Regions from separate parts of the Qipengyuania sp. R86523 genome, predicted to be linked through region 4. Evidence: predicted binding sites of a transcription regulator. Region 4 holds the regulator's gene; each other region holds the start of a gene.

Region 1 (4,851 bases), 720 kb from region 4:
GAGCGGACTAGCCCGTAGCCATGGGCAAGCTCGACGACATGCTGTGCGTGGTCACCGGCGGCGCACGCGGGATCGGCAAGGCGATCTGCACCGCCTTCCTTGCCGAAGGCGCGCGCGTCGTGCTGACCGATATCGACGAAGACGAAGGTAGGAAAGCCGCCGCCGGGCTCGGTTGCAGCTTCCACCGCCTCGACGTCGCCAGCGAAGCCGAATGGGACGCGCTGGCCGCGGCCTTCCCCGCGATCGACGTGCTGGTCAACAACGCCGGGATCACCGGGTTCGAGGACGGCCCCGCGCCGCATGACCCCGAGAACGCCAGCCTTGCCGAATGGCACCGCGTGCACAGCGTCAACACCGACGGCTGCTTCCTCGGCTGCCGCTATGCCCTGCGCGCGATGAAGGCCAAGGGCACGGGGTCGATCATCAACATGTCCTCGCGCTCCGGCCTCGTCGGCATTCCCGGCGCAGCGGCCTATGCCGCGAGCAAGGCGGCGATGCGCAACCACAGCAAGTCGGTCGCGCTCTACGCCGCGCAGCAAGGCTGGGCGATCCGCTGCAACTCGGTCCACCCCGCCGCGATCCTCACCGACATCTGGGAGCCGATGCTGGGCGACGGGCCAGACCGCGACGCGAAGATGGCCGCGCTGGTCGCCGACACGCCGCTGAAGCGCTTCGGCACGGCCGAAGAGGTCGCCGCGGCATGCGTCTACCTCGCCAGCGCCGACAGCGGCTATATGACCGGCGCCGAACTCACGCTCGACGGCGGGCTGCTGGCGGGCAGCGCCGCTTCGCCCGGAAGCTAGGCTCGCAGCTAGGCGGGCAGGTCGGCGAAGTCGGTCAGCGCGGCATCGCGCAGGCCGCGCCAGACATTGCGCGCCTGCACCGTCTCGGCGACATCGTGCACCCGCACCATCTGCATGCCCGCGCGCATCCCCTCGAGCGCCAGCGCCACGCTGCCGCCCAGCCGCTGCTCGACCGGCGCTTCCTTCGACAGCGCGCCGATCATGCGCTTGCGGCTGGCCCCCAGCAGCAGCGGATGGCCCAGCGCATGGAACAGCGGCAGCGCGTTCATCAGCGCGAGGTTTTCCGCCAGGCTCTTGCCGAAGCCGATGCCCGGATCGAGCAGGATGTGCTGCGCCGCGATCCCCGCTTCGAGCGCCGCATCGCGCCGGGCGCGCAGCGCGTCGAACACGTCGAACACCACGCTGGCATAGTCGCCGCCAGCATGCAGGTCCTCGCCCGCCGTGCCGGGCGCATGCATCAGCACCACCGGGCAGCCGGCGCGTGCGACCACTTCGGCGCTACGCGGATCATGCGCGAGGCCCGAGACGTCGTTGACCAGATGCGCGCCCGCTTCCAGCGCAGCCTCCATCACCGCTGCCTTGCGCGTGTCCACGCTGACCGCCGCGCCCATGCCGGCGCAGGCCTCGATCGCGGGGACGACGCGTTTGATCTCGTCGCCTTCCCACAGCGGCTTGGCACCCGGGCGCGTGCTTTCGCCGCCCACGTCGATGATCGCTGCCCCCGCTTCGACCATGGCGGCGGCGTGGTCACGGCCGGCCTCGGCATCGTCGAGGAAGCGCCCACCGTCGCTGAAGCTGTCGGGCGTGACGTTGAGGATGCCCATCACCTGCGGCTGGTCGAGCGGCACGGTCCGCGCCCCCAATTGCAACGGCGGATGCGCGAACGTCAGATTGGCCCATTGCGCCTCGCCCTCGGCGCCAAGCTCTTCGGGCAGGCGGCCGAGCGCTTCGGCCATGGTGTCGGGCGCGGCAAGCCAGCGCTCGACCACCTCGCCATCTCGCCGCAGGATCACCGCGAAGCGGCTGGCATAGACCATGGTGCCTGCCAGCCGGATCGCATTGCCGTGCTCGGACTGCGGACCGGGGACGAAGCCGATGGGGCGGATGTAGACTTGCCCACTCATTGTTGGACTTCCCCAGGGCAAGCACCGCGACATGGACCGGGTGTTACACGGTCCAATGCGAAAAAAGCCGCGGAGGGGTTTTGGGGCGAGCGGCGGAGCGGGGGGGAAGCTGTGAGGCGCTGGATCATGTGCGGAGTGTTAGCGGGTTCGAGGGGAGTAGGACAGAGTTCTGAAGCACAGTTCCATATTCGGTCTAGTTCGGCAAAATCCCTGAATTCTGCCAAAATTGATGGATTCACACGAGAATTTGCCTGTGCTATACTTCCTGAAAGGACGGGTATGGCTCAACAATCTTCTATCGAATGGACTGACCTGACGTGGAATCCAGTAGTCGGCTGCTCCATCGCAAGTGCTGGCTGCAAGAACTGCTATGCCATGCGCATGGCAGCAAGGCTGCAGGCCATGAACCACGAGAAGTACGAAGGTCTTACTAAGCCTTCCAAGAGGGGCGCAGTTTGGACTGACAAGGTCCGGTGTCACGAAGCTTCAGTTGAAATTCCTCTTTCATGGAAAAAACCTCGACGGGTTTTTGTGAACTCCATGTCAGACCTATTCCATCCAGACGTCCCTCAATCCTTTGTTCGGCGTATTTGGGATGTGATGCTTCGCACACCCCAGCATCACTATCAGATTCTCACCAAGCGCCCGAAGAGAATGGCCGAAATTCTCAATGAGATAGCACCTGATCCTCTCGCGAATGTCTGGCTTGGTACAAGTGTCGAGGACCGCCGGGTTGTAGATCGAATTGACCACTTGCGTGAGGTGCCTGCTAGTGTTCGCTTTATTTCGTTCGAGCCCCTGATCGGAGATGTTGCAGAAGTCGATCTGAGCGCGATCCATTGGGCTATCGTCGGGGGCGAGAGTGGCCCGCGATCTCGTCCGATGGATGAGGAGTGGGTCGAGAATATTCTGGACCAGTGTTTAGAAGCAGGCACTGCCTTCTTCTTCAAGCAGTGGGGCGGTGTAAACAAGAAAAAGACAGGCCGGATTCTTAGGGGCCAGACCTACGATGAGATGCCGGAGTATATTTCCTGACAACGTGGTCCACCCCCCTCTTAATCAGACTTATTGCGGGTGGATTGTTTGAGAAGCAGTACAATTCGAAAAAATCACGACCGTTGATCAAGAGCGGAATAGGATCGGAGACATACGCGAAAATTCCACCGAACCGCTCTCTAGCGAATTCGGCGATCTCGTTGCCATCGGCTCTGCGAATGCTCTCAAAGGTGACCCGGCCACCGAATAGATCGGTTTGTGCAGGTTGCGCTTCATAGAACCGGTCTACCCAATCCTCACATCCGAATATGCGCGTCAGACTCGCTCTCTTATCTTCATCAATGCCACTCCCTTTGTTTGCGAGTTGCTGAATGACGGCCTTACGTGGAAAAAGGTACCATACGTCCGCCCGTTGAGTTTCTGCGAGCATCTTTAGAGTGTCGAAGCCAACGCTCATTCCATACGGGTCCAGAAACACAACCGCGCGCTGTTTCCAGCTACTCGGGTGGTCGGTCCATGGTGGATTTGAAAACAGCAATCGGAGCTGTTCATTTGCATCGCCGCGGCGGACTACAATGTCCGTCGACGCTTCACTCCGGAGTGCTTCTAGGGCCGCTACTCGGGTGGGGCGCTGCTCAGAAAACCAGTAGTGAGAGAAAGGTGGCAAGATCGCCAAAGCGCGCTTAGCGCTGCCCGCGAGAACTTCTTCCACCTCCTCGATCGGCGCAGCGTCGAAAATTCCGCCTTTTGTGACCTTGGCATGACGTTCGCCGGTCCCGGCGAACGCGTCCACATACCAAGTTTCGAAGCCCTTATTTTTCAGAGCGTTCTGGTAGAAGTCCAGATACTCCGAAATCGCGTCCAACTTGATCTCAGTCCACGGGCCACCAAATTCGTGCTTTGGTCTTTCCTGCATAGTCGCAATGACTTGGCCCTATTGCACCTTATAGTCAATTGAACGAAATCAATCCTCCACCGCCAGCAGGTACAGCTGCCGCACGGAGTCGATCGGCTTGGCTTCGCCTTCGACGTCGTAATGCCAGAAGGTCCAGCCGTTGCAGCTGGGCGCGCCTTGCAGGTCCTTGCCGAGGCCGTGGATGCTGCCGGTCTGTTTCTCATGCGCGAGCGAGCCGTCGGCGCGGACGGTCGCGGTCCAGCGGCGCTTCTTGTCGAACACCTTGGTGCCGGGCTTGATGAAGCCGTTTTCGACCAGCGCACCGAAGGCGACCTTGGGGGCGCTGCGGCCCGCCTGCATCGTGGTGAGCGCGCTTTCGTCGAGCGGGAGTTCCTTCTCGATCCGCTTGATCGCGGCTTCGCGGTAATTGCCTTCGCGTTCGCAGCCGATCCATTCGCGGCCCAGCCGCTTCGCGACCGCGCCGGTGGTGCCGGTGCCGAAGAAGGGGTCGAGCACCACGTCGCCGCGTTCGGTGGTGGAGAGCAGCACGCGGTAGAGCAGGCTTTCGGGCTTCTGCGTCGGGTGGACCTTGTGGCCGCCCTCCTTCAGCCGTTCGGCGCCGTTGCAGATCGGCAGCACCCAGTCGCTGCGCATCTGCAATTCGTCGTTCAGCGTCTTCATCGCGCGGTAGTTGAAGTGGTACTTGGCCTTCTCGCCCTGGCTGCACCACAGCAGCGTTTCATGCGCATTGGTGAAGCGCGTGCCGCGGAAATTGGGCATCGGGTTCGATTTGCGCCAGACGATGTCGTTGAGGATCCAGAAGCCCAGGTCCTGCAGGATCGCGCCGACGCGGTAGATGTTGTGATAGCTGCCGATCACCCACAGCCCGCCATCGGGCTTGAGCACGCGCTTGGCCTCGGTCAGCCATTCGCGGGTGAAATCGTCGTAGATCTTGAAACTGTCGAACTGGTCCCAGTGATCGGTCACCGCATCGACATGGCTGCCGTCGGGCCGGTTGAGATCGCCGCCGAGC
Region 2 (4,851 bases), 1.2 Mb from region 4:
CGCCGCCACCTGGCCGGGCAGCAGCACGACTTCGACCCGGGTGCCCACTTCGGCCACGATATCCTGGCATTCGACCATGCAGCCAGAGGGGGACAGATTGCGCATGGCGCAGCGCAGCCCGTGGCCGCCGATGGTGATGCGCAGGTCGTCCAGCGTGCCGCTGCGATCCTCTCCGCGTCGCTCCATCGTCCTCTCACTCATCCCGCAGGCCCTCCATCCTCACGCCGCCCGCGCGGCACCCGATCGAGCGCGAGGCCTGCACGGTCTGCTTCACCGGCGGCCTCGCGCGCTTTCCCGGCCTGCAGGGAGGGATGCCACTTTCCGGCGGTTTCCGATTGTATGCACACGCCATTGCCGGTGCCTTCGCGCGGCGAGCCGCGCCGCCCGATTGCGCTGGACAAGCGTGGGTGGATGCGGTGAGGTCGGCCCTGCAACCATCGGACGGGGAGACGGCATTGCCTAAAGCGACGGCGAACGGGATCGAAATTCACTACGAAGAGCGGGGCGATGCGGCCAATCCGCCGATGCTTTTGATCATGGGCTTCGGCGCGCAATTGACGCTGTGGCCCGAAGAGCTGGTGGACGCCTTGGTCGAACGCGGATTTCGCGTCATCCGCTACGACAATCGCGATGTCGGGCTGAGCCAGAAATTCGACGGGGTCAAAGCGCCCGGGATCGTCAAGATGACGTTGCTGTCGAAGATCGGCCTGAAGCCCAAAGTGCCTTACACGCTGGCCGACATGGCGGATGATGGTGCCGGGCTGCTCGACGCACTGGGGATCGACAAAGCGCATATCGTCGGTGCCAGCATGGGCGGGATGATCGCGCAGCATTTCGCCGCGCGCCATGCGGACAAATGCCTCTCGCTCACCTCGATCTTCTCGACCACGGGCAATCCCAAGCTGCCCGCTGCCAAGCCCGAGGCGATGAAGGCGCTGATCACGCGGCCCGCCAGCAGCGACGAGGACGCATTGGTCGACCACGGGATGATGCTCGCGCGCACGATCGGCTCGCCGGGCTATCCCGCTGCCGAAGACCACTTGCGCGAGCGCACCCGCGCCAGCGTTCAGCGCAGCTTCTATCCCGAAGGGCCAACGCGGCATCTCTCGGCGATCGTCGCCGATGGCGACCGGCGCGAAATGCTCAAGCAGATCGCAGTGCCCACGCTGGTGCTGCATGGCGAAGACGATCCGCTGGTCCCGTGCGAAGGCGGGCGCGACACGGCCGCCACCATCCCCGGTGCTCGGATCAGGACGATTCCCGGATGGGGCCACGACCTCCCGGTCGAACTCGTCGACGACATCGCCGATGCGGTGGCCACCCACGCCCGTTCGGCTGCGGAATAGCGCCAGCGGACCGGAACTCCGGTTTGGGCGCGGGGGTCTTACCCCGCGCGCCCGATTCGGCTGCCGCTGCAGGGCCTTCGCGGGCCTGACACGGCGCGTTCGGCGGCGGCGTGGGGGGAGCTGCCCGATTCCAAAATTGCGCGTCCGGATTCGAATGATTCTCAAGCCGGAACGATGATTTTTGCCCGCAAAATTTTTTTCCCGGATTCATTTTGCCCCTTGCGTCCGCGGCAAGTCCAGCTTGGTCCACGCGTCGCAGCGTTGCACTTGTCTAACGCACCCTGTCCGGGCGGCCCCGCAGCGCGCCAATTCGCCGCGAGCCCCCTTGCGCGCAGGGACTCACTGATTCAGTATCTAGTGGTTGGTCTGCGGGGTTAACCCACAAGACCTAGCTTTCGGCGGCAAAGCTCCCCATATCGGGTGGGTGCCGCCCAGGCCGGGGTTGTGGGGAAATACGGGATAAGTTTCCGCCCTCGACCGACGCAATTTTGCTAGGTGGGACGCACGTCTTGCCGACTCGAACACAAGCGGAACATCCGGGCTGCATCGGCAGACCGGTGGCGCACCACAATGGCGGGGCTGACGATGGATTTCAAAAGCGGGGACGACACGGCGATGACACTGGATATCGAAACACAGGACGACACCGCCACCGAACCCACCACGGATGAGAAAGCGGTCGCCATGGACAGGACGGACAAGGGCAGCGAAGATCTGGTGCAGGATGCCGCTGGCCAGGCGCTGGCCGGCGCGGTCGCCAGCGCGACCTCGGAAGCGGCCGAACATGACAGCAAGAAGGTGCTCGATCGCCGGTTCGACGTGAAGACCGACGAGAGCCGCGATGCGCTGCTGACCGAATTCGGCAAGGAAACGCTGACTGATCGTTACCTGCTGCCGGGTGAAGGCTACCAGGACCTGTTTGCGCGTGTGGCCGATTATTTCGCCGACGATGCCGAACATGCGCAGCGGCTTTACGACTATATCTCGAACCTGTGGTTCATGCCCGCCACGCCCGTGCTGTCGAACGGCGGCACCACGCGCGGGCTGCCGATTTCCTGCTATCTCAACAGCGTGTCGGACAGCCTCGACGGCATCGTCAACACTTGGAACGAGAACGTCTGGCTCGCCTCGAAGGGCGGCGGCATCGGCACCTATTGGGGCAATGTCCGCGGGATCGGCGAACCGGTCGGCCTCAATGGCAAGACCAGCGGCATCATCCCCTTCGTGCGGGTGATGGATTCGCTCACGCTCGCAATTTCGCAAGGCTCGCTGCGCCGCGGTTCGGCCGCCTGCTATATCGACGTTTCGCACCCCGAGATCGAGGAGTTCCTCGAGATCCGCAAGCCGAGCGGCGACTTCAACCGCAAGGCGCTGAACCTGCACCACGGCGTGCTGGTCACCGATGCCTTCATGGAAGCGGTGCGCGCGGGCGAGGAATTCGACCTCGTGTCCCCGCGCGACGGATCGGTGCGCAAGACCATCGACGCGCGCGGCCTGTTCCAGAAGCTGGTCGAAACCCGGCTCGCCACGGGCGAACCCTACATCGTGTTCTCCGACACGGTGAACCGCATGATGCCCAAGCATCACCGCGAACTGGGGCTCAAGGTCTCGACCTCGAACCTGTGCGCCGAAATCACGCTGCCCACCGGCATCGACCATCTCGGCAACGATCGCACTGCAGTGTGCTGCCTGTCCTCGCTCAATCTCGAGAAATGGGACGAATGGAGCGGCGACAAGCAGTTCATCGAGGACATCATGCGCTTCCTCGACAACGTCCTGCAGGACTATATCGACCGGGCGCCCGACCAGATGGCGCGCGCGAAATATTCGGCCATGCGCGAACGCAGCGTGGGCCTCGGCGTGATGGGCTTCCACTCCTTCCTCCAGGCCAAGAGCATCGGCTTCGAAAGCCCGATGGCCAAGGTGTGGAACCTCAAGATGTTCAAGCATATCAGCGCCAAGGCGGAAGAAGCCTCGCTGGTGCTGGCGCAGGAACGCGGGCCGTGCCCCGACGCTGCCGAAACCGGCGCGATGGAACGCTTCAGCTGCAAGATGGCGATCGCGCCGACCGCGTCGATCAGCATCATCTGCGGCGGGACCAGCGCCTGCATCGAACCGATCCCGGCCAACATCTACACGCACAAGACGCTGTCGGGCTCGTTCATCGTCAAGAACCCCTATCTCGAGAAGATCCTCGACCGGAAGAGCAAGAACTCGACCAATGTCTGGAATTCGATCCTCGAGCGGGGCGGCAGCGTCCAGCATCTCGACTTCCTGACGCCCGAGGAAAAGGCGACCTTCAAGACCAGCTTCGAAATCGACCAGCGCTGGCTGCTCGAATTCGCCGGCGACCGGGCCCCCTTCATCGACCAGGCGCAGTCGCTGAACCTGTTCATCCCGGCCGATGTCGACAAGTGGGACCTGATGATGCTGCACTTCCAGGCGTGGGAAAAGGGCATCAAGTCGCTCTACTACCTCCGCTCGAAGAGCGTGCAGCGCGCCGGTTTCGCGGGCGGCGTAGAGGCGGACAACACCGCCGATGCCGCGAAGTTCGAACTGGCCGCGGGCGCCGAGCAGACCGATTACGAGGAATGCCTCGCCTGCCAGTAGGCCCGTGATGCCGGCAAGCCGCAGGGATCGCCCCCTGCAGCGTCACCTGCACACAGGACAAGAGAAACCCCGCCGCCGGACATCCGGGGCGGGGTTTTCTGCGACCCTTGCAAGGGTCGTCGGAGGCGGGCGGGTCAGGCGACTGCCTTGTTGCCCAGGCCTTCGGGAATCCGTGCGGTTTCCTTCAGGTAGATGCGGTTGTCGTCGATCTTCTCGACGTCGCCAAGCGCGAGGAAGTGGTGCATCGAATCGGCGCTGTCCGACTTGGTCAGCTTGATCGCGTCGCCTTCGACTTCATCGACGGTCCCGACATGCTGTCCCTTGCAATCGGCGACTTCCATGTGTTCCTTGATGCGAATCTTCTCGAACATAAATTTCCCTTTGTTTTCGTTTGCTTACACCATACCAACGGGCGGCCTGCGCGATCGGTCCACGCTTCGTCGAAGCTCATGCACGGCAGAGCCGCGAGGCTTGGAAATGCTGGCCCACACAAACAATGGCGCCCCGCCGCTGGGTGAGAGGCGGGGCGCCTGGGGCTTGCGGACATCGCCCGCAAAAGGGGAAACCGAACGATGTCGCAAATCCCCGAATGTGTGTGCCTGCGGTCAGGCGCCGCCTAGCGGCCGGGCGGCATCGGCGCGCGCCCGCACGTCGGGCCGCGCATCATCGCCATCCGCGGCGGTGGCGGTATCGGACGCGTCCGTGCTGGCGTCGCGCGCCGTGTCCTGTTCCATCGCGCCATTCGCATCGCGCGCATTGCCATAGCCCATCCGCGCTTCGCCCTGCTCGGCATCCGCTTGCGGCTTGGCCGCGGGCTTGCCGGCAGCATCCTGCGACGCTTCGGCCTCCCGCCATTCGGCAGTGGTATTGCTGTGGACGTCGCGTTGGTCGTCGG
Region 3 (4,851 bases), 260 kb from region 4:
CGACATCGTAATTGGTCGGCACTGCAGCAATCGCAAAGTCCGCTCCAGCGATAGCCTTCTCGAAGTTGGTGGTGAAGGAAAGATCGAGATCATCGTGCAGCAGATACTGCTCGACCAGTGCATCTTCGATGGGCGATCGCCTTTGTGAAAGCATGGCAACGCGATCGGCCGAAATATCGCAGCCGACTACCGTGTTGTGCTGCGCGAGCATGATCGCATTGGAGAGGCCCACATAGCCAAGCCCAAAAACGGCAATTCTCATAGACTGTCCCGTCACGAAATTTCCATAGCACTGACCAGCAGCGCGCCGCCTTCTGTGGTGATGCCCACGCGATTGCAACCCTTGGTGGATTGGCGCGTCACCAGATGAAATAGGGCCCGCCGCGTTCGCGCGCGCGTTGCCATGCGGGCCGCGCATGAACCGCCTCGACGAAGCGTGCCAGCTTGGGCGCCTTCTCCGCATAGCCCTGCATCACCGCTATTTCTGCAGGAAAGCTCATCATCACATCCGATGCCGACCAGCCCTCGCCGCAGAAATGCAGATCATCCGAAATGTGCTCTTCGACATAAGCGACATGCGCGGCGAGTTGTTCTTCCACGCGCGGCATCAGCGGGGCAGCGGCATCACCGAGGCGTCCCGCGTAGATCTTCAGCATCACGGGCACGAAGAAACTGCTTTCGCCGAACTGCATCCATTCGAGATGCCGGACGTGCGCCTCGCTATCATGTGCGGGAAGCCAGTCCGCGCCGCCATGGCGTTCGCACAGATACTGGATGATCGCGCCGCTTTCGGCGACGCAGGTGTCGCCATCCTCGATGAGCGGCGATTTGCCGAGCGGATGCGCCTGCTTGAGTTCGGGGGGCGCGAGATTGGTTTCGGAATCGCGCTGGTAGGACACGATGTCGTAATCCGCGCCCAGCTCTTCCAGCAGCCAGAGTATCCGCTGCGAGCGGCTGTTGTTGAGGTGATGGACGGTAATCGACATGGCAGCTCCCCTATTCGGCGATTCGCGCGCACCCTAGGGCGCTGCCGCGCACCTGTCGCCAGCCGAAAAGCGGAAAAGCCGGTGCGGCCATCGAGCGGCGCGCACCGGCTTTCCGTTCTGTCGGGAGCGCCGGGGGACAGTCCGGCTGGGACGCCGGCCAGGGGATGAAGGCCGACGCGCTCCCGCTTGAAGAGACTTCAGTCCTCGTCCGCGTCCGGACCGGTCATCATCTCTTCGGCGACCTCGTCGGTGCGGCCGCGAATTGCGGCTTCCAACTTGGCACACATTTCGGTGTTTTCGGTAAGGAACTTCTTGGCGTTCTCGCGCCCCTGGCCGATGCGGACGCTGTCGTAGCTGAACCAGCTGCCCGATTTCTCGACCACGCCCGCCTTGACGCCGAGGTCGAGAATCTCACCGATCTTCGAGATCCCCTCGCCATACATGATGTCGAATTCGACCTGCTTGAACGGCGGAGCGACCTTGTTCTTGACCACTTTCACACGAGTGGCGTTGCCGATCACTTCGTCGCGGTCCTTGATCTGGCCGGTGCGCCGGATGTCGAGGCGGACCGAGGCGTAGAACTTGAGCGCGTTGCCGCCGGTGGTGGTTTCGGGGTTACCGTACATCACGCCGATCTTCATGCGCAGCTGGTTGATAAAGATCACCATGCATTTGGAGCGGTTGATCGAACCGGTCAGCTTGCGCAGCGACTGGCTCATCAGGCGGGCCTGCAGCCCCACATGGCTGTCACCCATCTCGCCTTCGATCTCGGCGCGGGGGACCAGCGCAGCGACCGAGTCCACCACCAGCACGTCGATCGCGTTGGAGCGGACCAGCGTATCGGTAATCTCGAGCGCCTGTTCGCCCGTGTCGGGCTGCGAAACGATCAGCTCTTCGATGTCGACGCCCAGCTTCTTGGCATAGACCGGGTCGAGCGCGTGTTCGGCGTCGACGAAAGCGGCCGTGCCGCCCGCCTTCTGGGCTTCGGCGATGACATGCAGCGCCAGCGTGGTCTTGCCCGAGCTTTCCGGACCATAGACCTCGACTACCCGGCCCTTGGGCAGACCGCCCACGCCCAGCGCGATATCGAGCCCGAGCGAGCCGGTGGAAATCGATTCCACCTGCATGGCTTCCTTCTGGCCCAGCTTCATCGCCGAACCCTTGCCGAATGCGCGGTCGATCTGTGCGAGCGCGGCGTCCAATGCCTTCTGGCGGTCTGCGTTCACTTTCTTGTCCTCTACGAGCTTCAGACTTGCCGCCATGACACTACCTCCTGCACTTGGCCAGAGCCGGCTACCGACTCTTCAACTGGCGCAGTATGTATCGGCTTTGTTCTCAAAGAACAAGTAGGGAACGAAATTAATTCCGGGGATTATCCCTTTCCGACAAGTATCACTCAACTCGTCGGGGGTGCGTGATATGAGGTGCGGATGGGGAGATTTCGACAATCAGCAAGTTTCGCATGGTCGAAGGCCATGACGGACACTTTCGGCACTTGGACAAACCGTATAATCACCCTTGCCGCTGCGGGAATAGTAGCGGTTTTATCCTATTACAGGCTTACGCTTGATCCCGAAGCAACACCGAACGAGGTCCTTTGGGCCTTGCTCATTGGGGTGGTGTCTTGGGGGACCATCGCCATTGTCGGCTTTCTTGTTAACTGGATTTGGCGTGTCCCATACGAGCAATGGTCCGAGACTGAGGTCAGTCTCGCCGATGCCCGTCAAAAAATTGCAGATTTGACGCGTCCGCCGCCTGCTCCACCTCCCGAGCCCGCTGATATAATCAGCGCAAAGCAGGCGCTTGCCAATTTCGTCGCCACGCCTTTGGCGCAAGCTGACAATGCTGTGCGAGAAGCGGTGCGGCTATCAGCCTACAACTTTAAAGCCGCATGGAGCGATCACCCCGCGGGCAAATTGGGCTGGGCCGGAATTCTTAACTCTCACCGCCCCCCGGAGTTAATTCCGATGTTGTCCGACCCCTCTAGATTGAGAGGGGTGCCGCTGGACACAGCGCAAGAAGCCCTGCTGAAAGCGCTGGTGGAATATCGCGTGCGGGTGCACAAGCTCCATGAGGTGGTGAGCGGCTTGATAGAGCACGACCGGTTGCGGGACAGTTCCGGCTTCTTCAAAGCTGTCCAGGCTTGGAGACCACTTCACGACACCGTGATTTCAAAATTTAAAGAGCTAAGGCAAGCCGCACAGTTCAACAGACTTAGGGAAGCTAAGATTGAAACCTATCTCGCAGACCCCAAGTTTGACGTAGCGGTGTTTGACCCAATTATGAGTGGATAGGCCAATGGAGAACGAACAGGCTCGCTTCGATCGCCTCCTAGAGGCGATGACCGGCCCTAACGCTGAAAAGCCGTCATCAACTCCGAAAGCATCATCTCCGGACGGTTCCGGCGATTGTGACGAAACTCGAACTCACCAAGATACTTCGGAAGATGCTTCTGACTGACGTGAATATGCGTCCCGTTGATCGAGCGCTTTAGCTGCGCCCAGAATCCCTCGATACCGTTCACCGTCGCACCGCTGTTACGGCAGACATACTCGCCTTTCGAATGGTTCACCGTCTTGTGCCAGTAGCCGTTGAGGGCGCGCAGACCGCCGTAAGCGATTAGTTCGTCCGTATACACTTCGCTGTGCGGCTTCACGAAGGCGTGAATATGAGGGAGCAGTGTTCCGCTGCGGCGGTTGGCCACAACGCGCGTTACAATGTCACCGTCTCGCTGGCGCATCCCCAACACTACCGACTTGCCTTTGCCGCCTTGCCCACCGCGCTTGAAGCCGCCGATAAACGTCTCGTCGATCTCCACGGTCTTGAACGGGCCGCCAAGCGGTTCGTCACCGTCCACGATAGCCATATACTTCCGAACTTCATGGCACATGCGCCACGCGGTCTTGTAGGTGACGCCGATCTGGCGCTCGACTTCCTTGGCAGCGACACCGTTCCGCGTCGTGCAGAACAAAAACATTACATAGAACCAATCGCGCAGGCTCGTGCGGGTGCGATGGAAAGGTGTTCCAGCGGTTGGATAGATCTGGTGGCCACAGTGCTCGCAAGCATAGCTGCGGCGCTTTTGGACGCGGTAGAACTGCGCATCTTTGTCGCACTTCTCACACTCGTGGCGCTCACCGAAGCGAGTCAGCTTGAGGTGCTCTAGGCAGCTTTCCTCGGTGGGGAAGCGGTCCTGAAATTTGCGGAGCGTGAGAGTGTTTTTGGCCATGCCATTATGTAGCACGAAACCCTACTTGTCGCAAGGGGATAATCGCCTTAATTCCGCCAGCTCTATCCGCGCTGTTCGCTGAGCACTTCGGAAACCTTCGCATTGATCTGCTGCACGCTGAACGGCTTCGGGATGAAATGCATGTTCGCGATATCGATGTCATTGCGCAGCTGTTCTTCGGCATAGCCCGACATGAACAGGATCGGGATGTCGGGCTTAACCTTGCGGATTGCGCGCGCCATGGCCGGCCCGTCCATCGTCGGCATCACCACGTCGGACACGATCATATCGAACTCGGTATCGCCATTGGCCACCGCCGCCAGCCCCTCCTCGCCGTCGGCCGCGGTCGTCACGGTATAGCCCGCGCGCACCAGCGCGCGTTCGGCCACCGCGCGGACCATGTCCTCGTCCTCGACCAGCAGCAGCTTGCCCCCGGCGGACCATTCGGTCGCCTTGGGTTCCTCGATTTCCTCGCTGCGCATGTTCGCGGGCAGCTCGCCCTTGTGCACCGGGAGGTACATGGTGAAACGCGCGCCGATCGGGGTGCCGTCGGGACCCTGTACATTGTCGGCGAAGATGAACCCGTTCGACTGCTTGACGATCCCGTAGACCGTCGAGAGGCCCAGCCCGGTGCCC
Region 4 (4,851 bases):
CAGCGCGCAGTGAAACCTCCGAGGAAATCGCGGGCGCGGCGCGTGCCCTGCGTCACCGGATGATCCCCATCGCTGCGCCCGAGGGCACGGTCGATTGCTGCGGCACCGGCGGCGATGGCCATCATACGCTCAACGTATCCACCGCGGTCAGCCTGGTCGTGGCGGCCTGCGGCGTCCCAGTGGCCAAGCACGGCAACCGCGCTGCCAGCAGCAAGGCGGGCGCGGCCGATACGCTCGAGGCGCTCGGACTCGACATGGAAGCGGCAGGCCGCAGCGCGGAGAAGACGCTCGCCGAACTGGGCATATGTTTCCTGTTCGCCAAGAACCACCACCCGGCAATGGGGCGGATCCAGCCCATCCGCCAGAAGCTCGGGGTGCGCACGATCTTCAACCTGATGGGGCCGCTTTCCAATCCCGCCGGGGTCCGGCGCCAGCTGATCGGTATCGCCCGCCCCGCTTATGTGCCGATCTATGCCGCGGCCAAGGCCCGGCTCGGAACCGAGCGCAGCTTCATCGCCTCGGGCGACGAGGGCCTCGACGAACTCAGCCTCGCGGGCGGCAACGAACTGGCCGACGTGACGGGCAACAGCTTCGAAATGCGCCGCGTGCTGGCAGTGCAGGCCAATCTGCCGCACGCCCCGGTCGAAGCCATCCGCGGCGGCGATCCGGCGCACAACGCCCGCGCGCTCGAGGCGCTGCTGGCAGGCACCCCCGGCCCCTATCGCGATGCGGTGCTGTTCAACGCATCCGCCACGCTGATCGTCGCCGGCCGGACCGACGATTGGACCGAAGGCGCCCAGATCGCTGCCGAGGCGCTCGATTCCGGCGCTGCCCTGACCCTCCTGCGCGACTGGATCGCACTGAGCGTTTGACATGAACAAGCTGGAAGAAATCTGCGCCACCAAGCGCGAAGAAGTGGCTGCCCGCAAGCAGGAACGCTCGCTGTCCGATCTCGAAACCGCGATCCGTGCGCAGACCCCGCCGCGCGGGTTTCAGGCTGCACTCGCCCGCGCGCAGGATGACGGCTTCGGACTTATTGCCGAGATCAAGAAAGCCTCGCCGTCGAAGGGCCTGATCCGCGCCGATTTCGAGCCGGCGGCGCATGCCAGGGCCTATGCCGCAGGGGGCGCGGCATGCCTTTCCGTGCTGACCGATGCGCCCTATTTCCAAGGCCATGAGGATTACCTCATCGCCGCCCGCGAGGCCTGCGACCTGCCCGTCCTGCGCAAGGATTTCATGGTCGACCCGTGGCAGGTCGCCGAAGCACGCGCGCTCGGTGCCGATGCCATCCTGATCATCGTCGCGGCGCTCGATGACAGCGTCATGGCCGAGATCGAGGCGGCCGCGCTCGACCATTCGATGGATGTGCTAATCGAAGTCCACGACGCCGCCGAAATGGACCGCGCAGCGCGGCTTTCCTCGCGGCTCATCGGGGTGAACAACCGCGACCTGAAAACCTTCACCACCGATCTCGCAACGACCGAGCAGCTTGCCCCGCGGGCGCCGGCGGAAAGCCTGCTGGTGGGCGAGAGCGGGATCAGCTCGCATGCGGATTGTGCCCGTCTCGCAGATTCGGGTGTGCGCAGCTTCCTCGTTGGTGAGAGCCTGATGCGGCAGGCCGATGTCGCTGCTGCGACCAGGACGCTGCTGCACGGCTGAACCGTCGCGCCCGGGGCAAAGCAGGAACAGCTGTTCTCGCCTCCATACCGCTAAACCGGCGCAATTGCTTGACTTGCCGATTCGGGTTGCCTACTTGTTCCGTATTCGTTCACAGCTTTGTGAACAGGCGATACGGGAGTTCGCACCATGCTGACCGCCAAGCAGCACGAATTGATCCGCTTTATCCAGCAACGCCTGGAAGACACCGGCATTTCCCCGAGTTTCGAGGAAATGAAGGAAGCCCTCGACCTCAAGAGCAAGTCGGGCGTTCACCGCCTGATCTCGGCGCTCGAGGAACGCGGTTTCATCCGCCGGCTGCCCAACCGTGCACGCGCACTGGAAGTGGTCAAGCTTCCCGAAGACGCAGTTACCGGGAGCGACAAGCCCAGTGCTGCGAACGCCCTGGTCGGGGCGGCAATGCCGACCAAGACCGTGGCACCCGAACCCGCCAACGACATCATCGACGTGCCGCTGCACGGACGGATCGCCGCCGGCGCGCCGATCGAGGCGATCGAAGGCCAGTCGAGCATGCCGGTTCCCGCTGCCCTGCTCGGTCCCGGCGAACATTACGCGCTCGAAGTCTCGGGCAATTCGATGATCGAGGCCGGCATTTTCGATGGCGACTTCGCTCTCGTGAAACGGACCGACAGCGCGCGCGATGGCGAAATCGTGGTGGCGCTGGTCGACAACGAGGAAGCCACGCTCAAATATCTGCGCAAGGACGCGGGGCGCGTGATCCTCGATCCGGCCAATGGCGCCTATGACCCCCAGGTCTACGATGCGCACCGCGTTCAGGTGCAGGGCAAGCTCGCCGGGCTATTGCGCCGCTATCACTGATGGTACGCGCACCGCGCCCTATCGGCGCGGGGCCGGCCACCAGCCATGCGCACCCTGGTCCTGCGCGACCGTATCGATGCGTTCGCGATCGAGATAAACCGCGACGCCGCCTTCGCGTTGCAGATAGCGCCGATCGGCCTTGAGCCAACGCGGCCGGCAGCTGCGCGGCAGGAAGCGGTCGGCCACGACGATATCGGCCTTCCCGCAGGCTGCGGCCAGCGCACGCTCGGCGATCAAGTCGCGATTGCGGGCCACGAGCACGCTCCATGTCTTCCCGCTTCTCTCGACGGGGAGCACGCAGAACTCGGGGCTGCACCGGCTCTGCGGCCACGCCGCGATGGCCATGGGCTCGCGGTCGGTTCCGGCCAGTTCGAGCAGGTTCTGCTGCGCATAGCCCCCGGCACTGTCGCGGAGGACGAGCAGGCGGTCGGCCTGGCTGGCAATACCCAGATCGCGCCCGTCACGGGTGATCAGCAGGTCGGGAACCGGGGCTGTCACGATCAGGATCGTGGACAGCGCGATCGGCACCGCGCCCCACAGTCTTGCCCTGCCCTGCCACAACGCCAGCCACAGTGCACCGCCGATATAGAGCGCCATCGTGCCCATGCCGATGCGGGGCGACAGTTTGACCGAACCGGGTTGCTCGGCGAAGAAATGCGCGATCGCCAGCAGCACGTCGAGTGACTGGCCGACCAGCCACCAGGCCGGCGCCCCCGCCCCCACCAGATCGAGGAAGAGCGCGAGCGCAACCAGCGGCATCGATACGAAGGTTACCAGCGGGATCGCGATCAGATTGGCCGCCGCGCCGTAGAGCCCAGCACGGTGGAAATGGAACAGCACGATCGGAATCAGCGTGAATTCGATGACCAGCCCGGTCAGGAACAGCATCGCTGCACGCCGTGCCAGGCGCGATAGCCAGCTTTCCTCGCGCGGCGCTAGGAAGCTGCGGACCCAAGCGGCATTGTGGAGCGAGACAATGGCGATGACCGCGGCAAAGCTCATCTGGAAACTCGGCCCGACCAGCAATTCCGGCCAGAGCGCCAGCACCACGCCGGCGGCGATCGCGACCATCCGCAGCGACAGGGGTTCGCGCCCCAGGGCCAGCGCGACGAGCACGAGCAAGGCGCCGATGCAGCTGCGAACGGTCGGCACCTGCGCGCCGGTAAGCAGCGTGTAGCCGATGCCCGCAAGCGCGGCTGCACCCGCCGCCACCAACGGCAACCGCACGCGCAGCGCCAGCCAAGGCCAGGCTGCCAGCAGTTTCAGCACCACCAGATAGGTCGCGGCGATAATCGCGCTGACATGCAGGCCGCTGATCGAAAGCAGATGGGTCAGCCCGGCATCGCGCATGGCTTCTTCGTCGGCCTCGGGGATCGCACCGCGGTCGCCGCTCGCCAGCGTGGCCGCGATGGCGCCCGCCGTCCCGTCGAGATTGCGCCGCACATGCGCCGACAGGCGGCGCTGGATCACGGCGATCGACACAAGCGTCTCCGCGGGCGGTTCGACGAGTTCGACGTCACCGACCACCGATCCGGTGGCCGACAGGCCATCGAACCAAGCCCGCCGCGCGAAATTGTAAGCACCCGGCACGATCGGCGGCGATGGCGGCATCAACCGCGCGCTCAGACGGATCCGTGCCCCTTCGCGCAGCTGCGGCCCGTCGGCTTCCAGCGGCAGATTGACGCGGTAGGCGACTGCCCGGGCTGTCTCGGGGTCGCGTGCTGCCAGCACCAGCCTTACCCGTCCTTCCGCCGGCTGTTCCTCGCGCGCGAGGATCCGTCCATCGATCCGTTCGAACCGCGGATAGGGGATCGGCTCGGCACCCACTGTCGCCGACCGCGCCCAGACCAGCGCGGTGCCCGCTGATATGGCGAGGGCAATCGAAAGCAGCGCAGCAAGCGCATAATTACGGTTCTCGCGGCCGCGCCATGCGGTGATGGCTGCGAAGGCTACGACCAGCGAACCGGCGATCACGGCGAGCCATTGCCACGGCCCGGCAAGGAGGAACCACAGCCCGATGCCGCAGCCGAAAGCGACCGCCAGCCATGGACCGCGATCGAATTCGGCGCCCGCGAGAAATGCCTCGAACCGGGCTGCCAAACTGGACATTGCGCCGCGCATGCGCCAAGGGCGCGGCACTGTTTCGCGGGCGGTTTCGCCCGCTTCTCCCATCGGTATCGAAGGCGTCCCCCGTGTCGCCATGTGAATGTTTGAAAGGAAGCGAGTGACAATGGCAAGCGATAGTGACAGCGAGACCCCTCCGGTCGTCACCCGCTTCGCTCCCTCGCCCACCGGCTATCTGCATATCGGCGGGGCGCGGACCGCGCTGTTCAACTGGCTCTATGCGCGCCACCA

What was found. The regulator LexA, encoded in region 4, represses DNA repair genes until DNA is damaged. The targets are predictions, from matches to a motif close to GTTCCNCNCTTGTTCT.
Region 1: the regulator LexA is predicted to act here: its motif matches at 2,107-2,122, upstream of SJY12_RS06850 (DUF5131 family protein).
Region 2: the regulator LexA is predicted to act here: its motif matches at 1,865-1,880, upstream of SJY12_RS09275 (ribonucleoside-diphosphate reductase subunit alpha).
Region 3: the regulator LexA is predicted to act here: its motif matches at 2,326-2,341, upstream of recA (recombinase RecA).

Annotation. Positions count from the first base shown of each region.
Region 1 covers NZ_CP138997.1:1,376,943-1,381,793, forward strand. Annotated here, with positions in the region: gene SJY12_RS06835 (sigma-54-dependent transcriptional regulator) at 1-2, shown strand, start outside; gene SJY12_RS06840 (SDR family oxidoreductase) at 21-803, shown strand; gene folP (dihydropteroate synthase) at 812-1,927, opposite strand; gene SJY12_RS06850 (DUF5131 family protein) at 2,207-2,962, shown strand; gene tcmP (three-Cys-motif partner protein TcmP) at 2,919-3,839, opposite strand; gene SJY12_RS06860 (site-specific DNA-methyltransferase) at 3,888-4,851, opposite strand, start outside.
Region 2 covers NZ_CP138997.1:1,889,189-1,894,039, reverse strand. Annotated here, with positions in the region: gene SJY12_RS09285 (PilZ domain-containing protein) at 1-201, opposite strand, end outside; gene SJY12_RS09280 (alpha/beta fold hydrolase) at 456-1,346, shown strand; gene SJY12_RS09275 (ribonucleoside-diphosphate reductase subunit alpha) at 1,932-3,956, shown strand; gene SJY12_RS09270 (DUF2171 domain-containing protein) at 4,091-4,327, opposite strand; gene SJY12_RS09265 (hypothetical protein) at 4,562-4,851, opposite strand, start outside.
Region 3 covers NZ_CP138997.1:918,321-923,171, forward strand. Annotated here, with positions in the region: gene SJY12_RS04445 (nucleotide sugar dehydrogenase) at 1-262, opposite strand, end outside; gene SJY12_RS04450 (glutathione S-transferase family protein) at 360-986, opposite strand; gene recA (recombinase RecA) at 1,184-2,248, opposite strand; gene SJY12_RS04460 (hypothetical protein) at 2,462-3,280, shown strand; gene SJY12_RS04465 (IS1595 family transposase) at 3,337-4,215, opposite strand; gene SJY12_RS04470 (response regulator) at 4,278-4,851, opposite strand, start outside.
Region 4 covers NZ_CP138997.1:660,114-664,964, forward strand. Annotated here, with positions in the region: gene trpD (anthranilate phosphoribosyltransferase) at 1-872, shown strand, start outside; gene trpC (indole-3-glycerol phosphate synthase TrpC) at 874-1,659, shown strand; gene lexA (transcriptional repressor LexA) at 1,807-2,496, shown strand; gene SJY12_RS03250 (ComEC/Rec2 family competence protein) at 2,515-4,605, opposite strand; gene gltX (glutamate--tRNA ligase) at 4,727-4,851, shown strand, end outside.